DNA from 2 places in the Virgibacillus sp. Bac330 genome. Region 1 is predicted to be linked to the other one. Evidence: predicted binding sites of a transcription regulator. Region 1 holds the regulator's gene; the other holds the start of a gene.
The links. The regulator LexA, encoded in region 1, represses DNA repair genes until DNA is damaged. The targets are predictions, from matches to a motif close to CGAACATATGTTCG.
Positions count from the first base shown of each region.

Region 2: D9780_RS15360 (YhjD family protein) is a predicted target of LexA. The motif match lies at 1,436-1,449, and genes of this name have one in related genera.

Region 1 covers NZ_CP033048.1:1,848,458-1,852,895, reverse strand. Annotated here, with positions in the region: gene D9780_RS08670 (dihydrolipoyl dehydrogenase family protein) at 1-1,000, shown strand, start outside; gene D9780_RS08665 (MerR family transcriptional regulator) at 1,270-2,091, shown strand; gene lexA (transcriptional repressor LexA) at 2,151-2,774, opposite strand; gene D9780_RS08655 (YneB family resolvase-like protein) at 3,053-3,697, shown strand; gene D9780_RS08650 (DUF896 domain-containing protein) at 3,886-4,119, shown strand; gene tkt (transketolase) at 4,220-4,438, shown strand, end outside.
Region 2 covers NZ_CP033048.1:3,290,116-3,294,553, forward strand. Annotated here, with positions in the region: gene D9780_RS15345 (IS110 family RNA-guided transposase) at 1-621, shown strand, start outside; gene D9780_RS15360 (YhjD family protein) at 1,504-1,860, shown strand; partial or broken gene D9780_RS15365 (DUF4372 domain-containing protein) at 2,178-2,706, opposite strand; gene D9780_RS15370 (IS66 family insertion sequence element accessory protein TnpA) at 2,826-3,161, shown strand; gene tnpB (IS66 family insertion sequence element accessory protein TnpB) at 3,170-3,520, shown strand; gene D9780_RS15380 (IS66 family transposase) at 3,588-4,438, shown strand, end outside.

The DNA.
Region 1 (4,438 bases):
CATACGTGTAGTCGATAAAATCATTACTGCTGAAAATATAGTTATTGCCACTGGATCAAGAGCACTTATCCCTTCTATTAAAGGAATTGATCAGGTTAACTATTTAACAAATGAGAACGTCTTTCAGCTTGAAGATTTACCAAAAAATCTAATCGTTGTAGGGGGCGGCCCTATCGGTGTTGAATTAACGCAAGCTTTTCAACGGTTAGGAGTGCAAGTAAAACTAGTTGAAATGGCTGACCGTATTTTGTTTAGAGAGGAAAAGGGCTTAGCACACCAGCTCCAGAGTACGTTGGAAGAGGAAGGGGTGCAACTGTATACATCTGCGAAGGCGCTTGAAGTAAAACAAGCAAATGGTACTACAACACTAACTATAAATAGGAACGATGTACTTGAACATATTGAAGCAGAACATATATTGTTTGCCTTAGGTAGAAAGCCGAATATAGAAAATATTGGTTTAGATGATTTGGGGATTTGCTATACTAACAAAGGCATTGAAGTTAATGAATATAATGAAACTTCAGTTCGCAACATTTATGCTGTAGGAGATGCGGTTGGTCCTTATTTATTTTCTCATATGGCTGGCTTTCAAGCTAAACAGGCAATGCGACATGCATTTTTAGAAATGCATACCCCCATAGAGCAACACCCAGCTTGGTGCACCTTCACACATCCAGAATTGGCTAGAACAGGGATGACTGAAAATGAAGCAAGGGAGAAATTTCAAGACAAGTTTAATGTTTATACAGTAAGCTATTCTGAATTAGATAGGGCTGTTGTTGATCAAAAGACAACTGGAGAAGCCAAAATAATTTGTGATCAAGATGGGTTTATAATTGGAGCGAGTATTTTAGGGGAAAGAGCCTGTGAGTTATTAGGCGAATTGCAACTTATGAAAACATTCCATATTCCCTTCCGTAAACTAAAAGATACAATTCATCCATATCCGTCTTATAGTGAAATTCTGACACAGTTAAGCAACGTAGCTACTGAGTAATTGAAATAAAAGCGTTTCTTCAATACCATATGTTAACCTCAAGTCTTGAATAAACGAATTCAAGCAGGTACCCTTTTATAGTACTAGAGAAAAAGACTTGTATTCATTATACAGGTCTTTTTCAATTTTTTCTTCCTTTTTTGTCTTATTAAGTTGTGTAACGTCCGTTGATAAATTTAGAATTGTAACGTATTCTATAGTATGTTAGATAACATCTACACACCTTATGCTAGTCGCTTTTAAAGACAAAACAAAGGAGTTTTTAACATATGGCTGAAAAATATTTTAAAACAGGAGACATAGCCAAATTTCATGGGGTGTCTAGTGACACAGTGCGTTATTATGATAAAGAGAATTTAGTTACTCCTTCTGTTGTTAAAGATAATAGATATAGGTATTATTCTTTGAATGATGCTTTAAAGTTTAGTAATGTGACTTGGTTGCGTGAACTAGGTGTACCTTTAAAAGCAATTAAGAACTGGCTTGATTATAAAGATTTGACAGATGTATCGGGATTTAACGAGACTTATTTAGAGACATTATTGCTAGAGAGAGAGTTATTAGATAAAAAAATTTATTTTTTACAAGAGTTAAATAGAAGACTAGCCTCTTTTCAAACAAAACCAAATATGTGGGAAGTAGTTAAGGATAATTACATATTTACTTGTAAAGGATTTAACTTTACAGCTGATGATAAAGGATTCAATATTAATGAATCCAACCTGTATGATTCCCAAGAAGATGTTTTTTGGAATAAAACTTTGATGATTGTTTATCAAAACAACTTAAGGGATTTTCATCATCCTAAAAAAGGAGAAGTATATTGCTCTAACATTATTTCTAGTATCGATCAAGATATCAAAAAAATTAGTTTTCCAACAGCACTTCGTTATAATTTTGTAGGCAATCCCTTCTCTAATATGAGAAAGATGCAAGAAATCTTGAAAGAAGCAAAGCAACATGCCACTACGCATCAGTTGTGCCTCGAAGAATACTGTTATTCATTGTTTTACCTTTCGCAAATTAAGGAAAAGAGCCCCGTTTACTATGTGCATATTTATTGTCCTGTTCATTATACAGGGGAATATTGACAGAACAAAATTCATAGTAACCCAATATTTATACACTAAAAACTGCCAATTGGCAGTTTTTAGTGTATATGTCGATACAATCCAATAACTTTCCCTAAAATGGTTACATTATCGTATACAAGCGGCTCCATCGTTGCATTTTCTGGTTGTAATCGTATATGATCTTTTTCTTTAAAAAAACGTTTTACGGTTGCTTCATTATCTGCTGTCATTGCAACAACAATTTCACTGTTTTGTGCTGTGTTTTGCTGTTTAACGATTACCATATCTCCATCTAAAATTCCGGCTTCAATCATACTCTCTCCTTCAATCACTAAAACAAATAGACTATCATCAGGGTTAGCTGTATTTGCAGGAAGTGGAATATATTCTTCAATATTTTCTACAGCTGTTATAGGTAATCCTGCTGTTACTTTTCCGATAACAGGCGCATAAAGTGCTTCTTCTTTTGGAATAGGATTCTCTTCTTCCAAATGTAAGATCTCAATTGCTCTTGGCTTTGTAGGGTCGCGTCTAATATAGCCTTTGTCTTCAATTCTAGCTAAATGCCCGTGAACAGTCGAGCTAGATGCCAAACCCACAGCCTTGGCAATTTCTCTTACAGATGGTGGATAACCTTTTTGCATTACTTCATCTTTTATATAATCTAAAATCATTTGTTGCCTTTTGGAAAGTTTAGTCATGAATCTATCACCTCGCACATAATATTAATTAACCTTAGTTTACCATTAGATAAAACTTCGCGCAAACATTCGTTCGAAAAAACGCTTGACAAGATCATATGTTCGAGTATAATAAGTGTATAAAACGAACAAAAGTTCTATATTGTATAAGGAGGGCTATTAGATGTTTCAAAAACTGACCAAAACAGACGCATTCTATCTTGTAGCTTTTGCATTAACATTAGGTTTCTTATATTATTCTATTATAATGAGTTAATATGATAGAAGGAGTAAACATTGTGAAGGCAGTTGTATATTGTAGGGTAAGTACTGACAAAGAAACTCAAGAAACATCATTAATAAGACAAAAACAGGAGTTGGTTAAACTGGCAGCTGAATATCAACTTGCTGTGGTCGCTTGTATACAAGAGCAAGAGAGCGGATATAGTATCGATCGAGATGGGATATTTAAGATGTTAGAGATTTTTTCTCAAAAAAGGGCAGATTGTTTATTGATTCAAGACGAGACTCGGTTAGGTAGGGGAAATACAAAAATTGCCCTTTTTCACCAGCTGCAGAAATTACATGTTCCAATTTATACAAGTTTTCATGGAGGAAAGTTAGAGTTATCGGAAGCAGATTCCATGGTGTTGCAGATCGTTGGAATTGTGGAGGAGTATCAACGCAAAATACATAATATGAAGATAAAAAGAGGGATGAAGCAGGCGATTGCAAAAGGTTATGATCCTACTTTAAATCTTTCGAATAGAAATGAAGCCCCAGGAAGGCAAAGATTAGAATTTCCTGTTGAAGAAGTTATTAATTTACGCCAAACTGGTCTGACGTTTAAAGAAATTGCTAATACATTAAATGGTCTAGGTTACAATGTATCAAAGGCTACTGTCCATAGACGCTATCAAGAATACAAAAGCAAACAAAAATAAAATTATTCTCAGAAGGACAAGTTCTTTGCCCTTCTCTTTTTTATATGGTACTGTAAATAAATCATGTTGATAAGCACACCTATTTTATCTCAATGACATCTCTTGTACAATGAAAGAAAGTGCAATTTTTGTCAACGAAAACTTAACATTTAACGGAATGAAAATATATGCTGAGGGAGGGTAGATGGATGCTATCAAAAGGTAAGATCGAACGTATTAATGAGCTTGCAAGAAAATCTAAAGCGGACGGACTAACTATTTCTGAACAAAACGAACAAAAAAAATTACGTCAGGAATACTTACAGGGTGTAAGAAAATCATTTAAAAATCAGTTTAAAACAATGAAAGTAGTTGATCCAGAGGGAAATGATGTAACACCGAAAAAAGTAAAAGATTTACAAAAAAAGCACAACAATAAGTAGTAATACCTATTTTGCTATAAGTGCATGATTTCACTTGTAGCAAAATAGGTTTCATTATAGAATGAGTATAGGCATGATTATGAAAGGAGTTTTTACTGAAATGGTAAATACAATTGAGCAGCAATCTATTAATACAATCCGGACATTGTCTATTGACGCTATTGAACATGCAAATTCTGGGCACCCAGGTCTCCCAATGGGAGCAGCGCCAATGGCTTATACGTTATGGACTGACTTTATGAACCATAACCCAAAAAATTCAAAATGGTTTAATCGTGATCGTTTTATTTTATCAGCAGGCCATGGATCTATGTTATTG
Region 2 (4,438 bases), 1.4 Mb from region 1:
GTGAAGCGTGGTGTTGGCATCAAACGTGCTGCCAGCCTGGTAGAAAAAGCAAAGAAAAGTATTGGTATTGAAATTGGCTTGCGCTTTGCGAAGAGGGAACTGCACAGCTTATTAGACCAATATGAGCTTTATGCAGACCAATTGGAAGAGCTGAATCAGGAAATAAAGACGCTTCTAGAAGAGATACCAGGTGCCAAAGAGATGTTGGCTATCAAAGGGTTAGGTGTAACCACAGTGGCTGCTTTTTTCGCGGAAGTAGGAGATCTATCAAATTATCATCATCCACAACAACTGGTGAATATGGCTGGATTATCGTTGCGGGAGCACAGTTCCGGGAAATTCAAAGGGGAGACGAAAATCACGAAACGAGGGCGGAAAAAGCTGCGAAAGGCGATCTATTTAGCGATACGGCCGCTCGTAGCGAATAATCCGACGTTTCAAGCCTTGCATAAGTATTACACGACCCGTCCGGAAAACCCGTTAAAGAAACAACAATCGCTGATTGCGTTGTGTGGAAAGTTATTACGTGTCTTGTTTGTCATTGGCCAAAAACAGTGTGAATTTGATGGAAGCAAGTTATTAAAAGGTTTACCTCAGATAGAAACATTACAGGCAGCTTAAGCTGTATGAGAAAGAAATAGCAACAAAAAGCCCTTAGAAACTTAGAATATACAAACACCAATAATGCGGAGTCGGAGCTTATTTTTTCCATTCGGGCCAGACCCAGCAAAGGAGCTTATTCCGACCTCCACCTTGTGGATACGCAGGACGAGGGAATGTATGGATACCAATCCCGTGATATATGGGAGGGTGAGCGACCATAAGAAGTGTGGAGTTATCAAGCATGGTTATACCACTTTTTACCAAATACTACCTATTTGGTCGTTAGGATGGCTAGAATTACGTTAGAATATTCTGTATTCTAATAACCGCTCCACCCCCACTATCCAAACCCAAAGTGGATGTTTATGAAATTCTAAGAAAACAAGAGCATTTGGAAGATATTTTAACTATATAGAGGGAGCGATAATATGCACTGTGGAGTGTGTAATAAAAAATTCAATCAAAATGACCACGTTTATATGGATGACGCACATACGGTTACGCACTATTACTGTTTTAAAAATAAATCAGTAATTATTGCTGTGGGAAGCTTTAAGGAGATTGTTGATAGGTTTGATTTTTTCAAGCAGTTTCGTTAGTAAAATAAGCAACGACAAGTTTAAAGGAGTTATTATGAATTCATTACAAAAAGTCTTTATTATAGTTATACTTTGTTTCATAACAGCCATTATCGTAACTTTTACTATGCCTTTCTTGGGGGATGCGCTGAGTATGGTAAATGTGCGCCCCGTTTTTGATCTAACCATCTTTTTCATGTTAATCGTCTTGTTAAAAATTACAATTGATAAAAAGTAGTTAGTTTCCTACAATAAGAACAAATGTTCTTGAAGGTGATAACATGAATAAAGAACTCAAGCAACTCGCTGAAACTTTATAGCCATGCCTCTTGCGATAGCTGTATTTAAACACGACCAGCAATATTTTGATGGTTTTCACGATCTGGACTTTTATCTGGATTTTACGGATGAAGCCATTAGACTTATTGGAATAGATTTAACTGCCACTAAGAAGCAACTGTATAGCCAATACCATTTGGATATTAAACGGATTGGAAAAACTACATATAAGTGGCAGCATAAAAATAAATCTGGCGTGTGGGAATATACGCCAGATCAGCTGCGAGAAATGACTACTAAAGTGTGTACTAAGTATTTGCATAAGGCTGTGGGCTTTAAGCAAAAGAGAGCGACTTTTGTTAATTTTTCTACAAAAGATAATTTAAAAGGCTTCCTTTAAATTATACTAAAAGAAGCCTTTTCACATGATTATATTGTTTTTTCCATTACTCTTTCAGTTCTTAAAACAAATATTAATTCTTCCCTATATCACTAGCGTCGCATAAATGTTAAATGAATATTCGGATTATATTCTTAGATATAAAATGAAAAAAGTTAAAATACCAAAGTGAAGGTAGTAAACATCCATTTTTTTTACTATAGCTAGTGGCTAGTGCAACAGTTTCTTTAAAAGCTTTACGGAACGCTCTTTCCTTTGATTTTTCGAATCCAAATATAGGATGGTTTCCATAACGCTGCCTTTAAATAACGACTAAATTGTCCGCGGTCGTGCTCAATCGCATTTGTGATGACCGCTTGATCCGGATACCATAAATACGAGTCGTAAATGAAGTTTGACACCTGACTTTGTTTTGCGAAATTTAGCCCATTTTTGGTTCGTTAAATTAAGTGGTAATGTACTAGAATAAATGATTTTTAATGGTGTTGTTATTCTTCTACGATTTTGGAAATCTGTTTTCTTATGGATATCAGAGACTAAATCCAGAAAAATCGTTTGAAAAAAAGCAGTCGGAACGTGATTCAATCTTCTTCCTAATTGTGAGAAACTGATGGAATCTAACTCTGTAGCCTGTTGTAGTTCATCCGAGAAAACAGCATCGCTAAGCGCTCGTAAGCTTTCCGTTTCATGAAGTTGAGCATACAGAAGCAATGACATTAATGAATCCATATGTAGCTTTTTAGTATAGTGATTTAGTTGATACTTTTTCACCTGTTCATTAAATAATGTTTGATTTATAGGTGATAACCATTGTTTAAATGATGTTTTTCGTGTAGACTTATCCATGGTATTTGTCCTTTATATTGGATTTGGATAGGTTACGTAAGCGTAAAATAAAATACACATAACAATTACAGGGCATCCATGTGATAATCTTCTTAGAAAATAAATTAGGAGGTTATGCGATGACCCTAAAAGACAAGCGAATAGAATGGAAAGCGCGGTATGATGCCTGGAAGGAAAGCGGACAAAGTATATCTGAATGGTGCCGGGGGAAAGAAATTAAAACGCATCAGATGTATTATTGGGTGCAACAATTTCGTGAGCACGGAAAAACTTCCATCAAGAAAAGCGCATCTAGGGAAACACGATGGCTAACCGTTCAAATGGGTGATTCTCCACTTGTACCACCTCACGAGAAAGAACCGATCTTTATTCACGTTGGTTCCACCTCGATTGAAGTGCGATCAGGAACGGATATGAACTTACTCTCGGATATTATTCATGTTTTAGGGAAGTAATCACGTTCATGAATATGCCATTTGAAAAAGTGTATTTAGCTTGCGGTAGCACAGATATGCGTAAATCGATTGATGGACTTGCTGCCATTGTGATAGAATGCTTCGATTTAGACCCTTTTTCTCCTTGCCTGTTTGTATTTTGTAACCGAAAGCGTGATAAGTTAAAAATACTGCAATGGGAAGTCAACGGATTTTGGCTGTATTATCGTCGGCTTGAAAAAGGAACATTTCAATGGCCATCCGATAAAGACACAACGCCTATATCTATTAGCCCACGTCAATTTCGCTGGTTGTTGGATGGTATGTCGATGAACCAGCACCAAGCACACAGAGAAGTACTAGCGCGCACGATTCTATAAAAAATTGAAATATAGAAATACGGGAATTCGACTAGGCAAGTCGGGTTCTTTTTCGTATACTAATTTTATGGATAAAACAGCGGAAACAAACAAGAACACAATGGAATATTATCAAGAGCTCAACGAAAAGCTAGAGTTGGAAAAAGAAGAGCTAGAAGCAAAATTAAAATGGTATGAAGAACAATTTAGATTGCTTCAACAACAAAAATTCGGCTCTTCTAGCGAGAAGACCAATTCTGACCAACTGTCTCTTTTTAACGAGGTAGAGGACACTTCGGATTCCAACCATGAAGAGCCTACGGTGGAGACGATTACATATAAACGCAAGAAGCAAAAAGGTCAACGCAAGGAGCAATTAGACAACCTGCCTACGGAAACGGTAGAATACCGTTTACCTGCTGAGGAACAGGTGTGTTCGTGTTGCGCTGGTGAACTGCATGAAATGAGCACGCAAGTGCGTAAAGAATTAAAGGTTATTCCTGCGCAGGTGAAAGTGGTGGAACATGTCCAGTACGTCTATAGCTGTCGCCATTGTGAACAACATGAGATACAAACGCCTATTCAAACAGCTAAAATGCCAGCGCCTGTGTTTCCAGGGAGTTTAGCCTCTCCTTCCGCCATGGCCTATACGATGTCGCAAAAATACGTGGAAGGAATGCCGTTGTATCGCCAAGAGAAGCAATTCGAACGATTTGGCGTCTTTATTCCACGTCAAACACTAGCTAATTGGGTCATATATGGTGCGACCACTTGGCTTACACTCATTTACAAAGAGATGCATACCGCCCTATTAGAATTGGATACCATACATGCAGATGAAACAGTTGTACAAGTTTTATCTGAACCAGGTAGAAAAGCTACTTCCAATTCGTATATGTGGCTGTATCGCTCTGACCATACGGATGTGCCAATCATTTT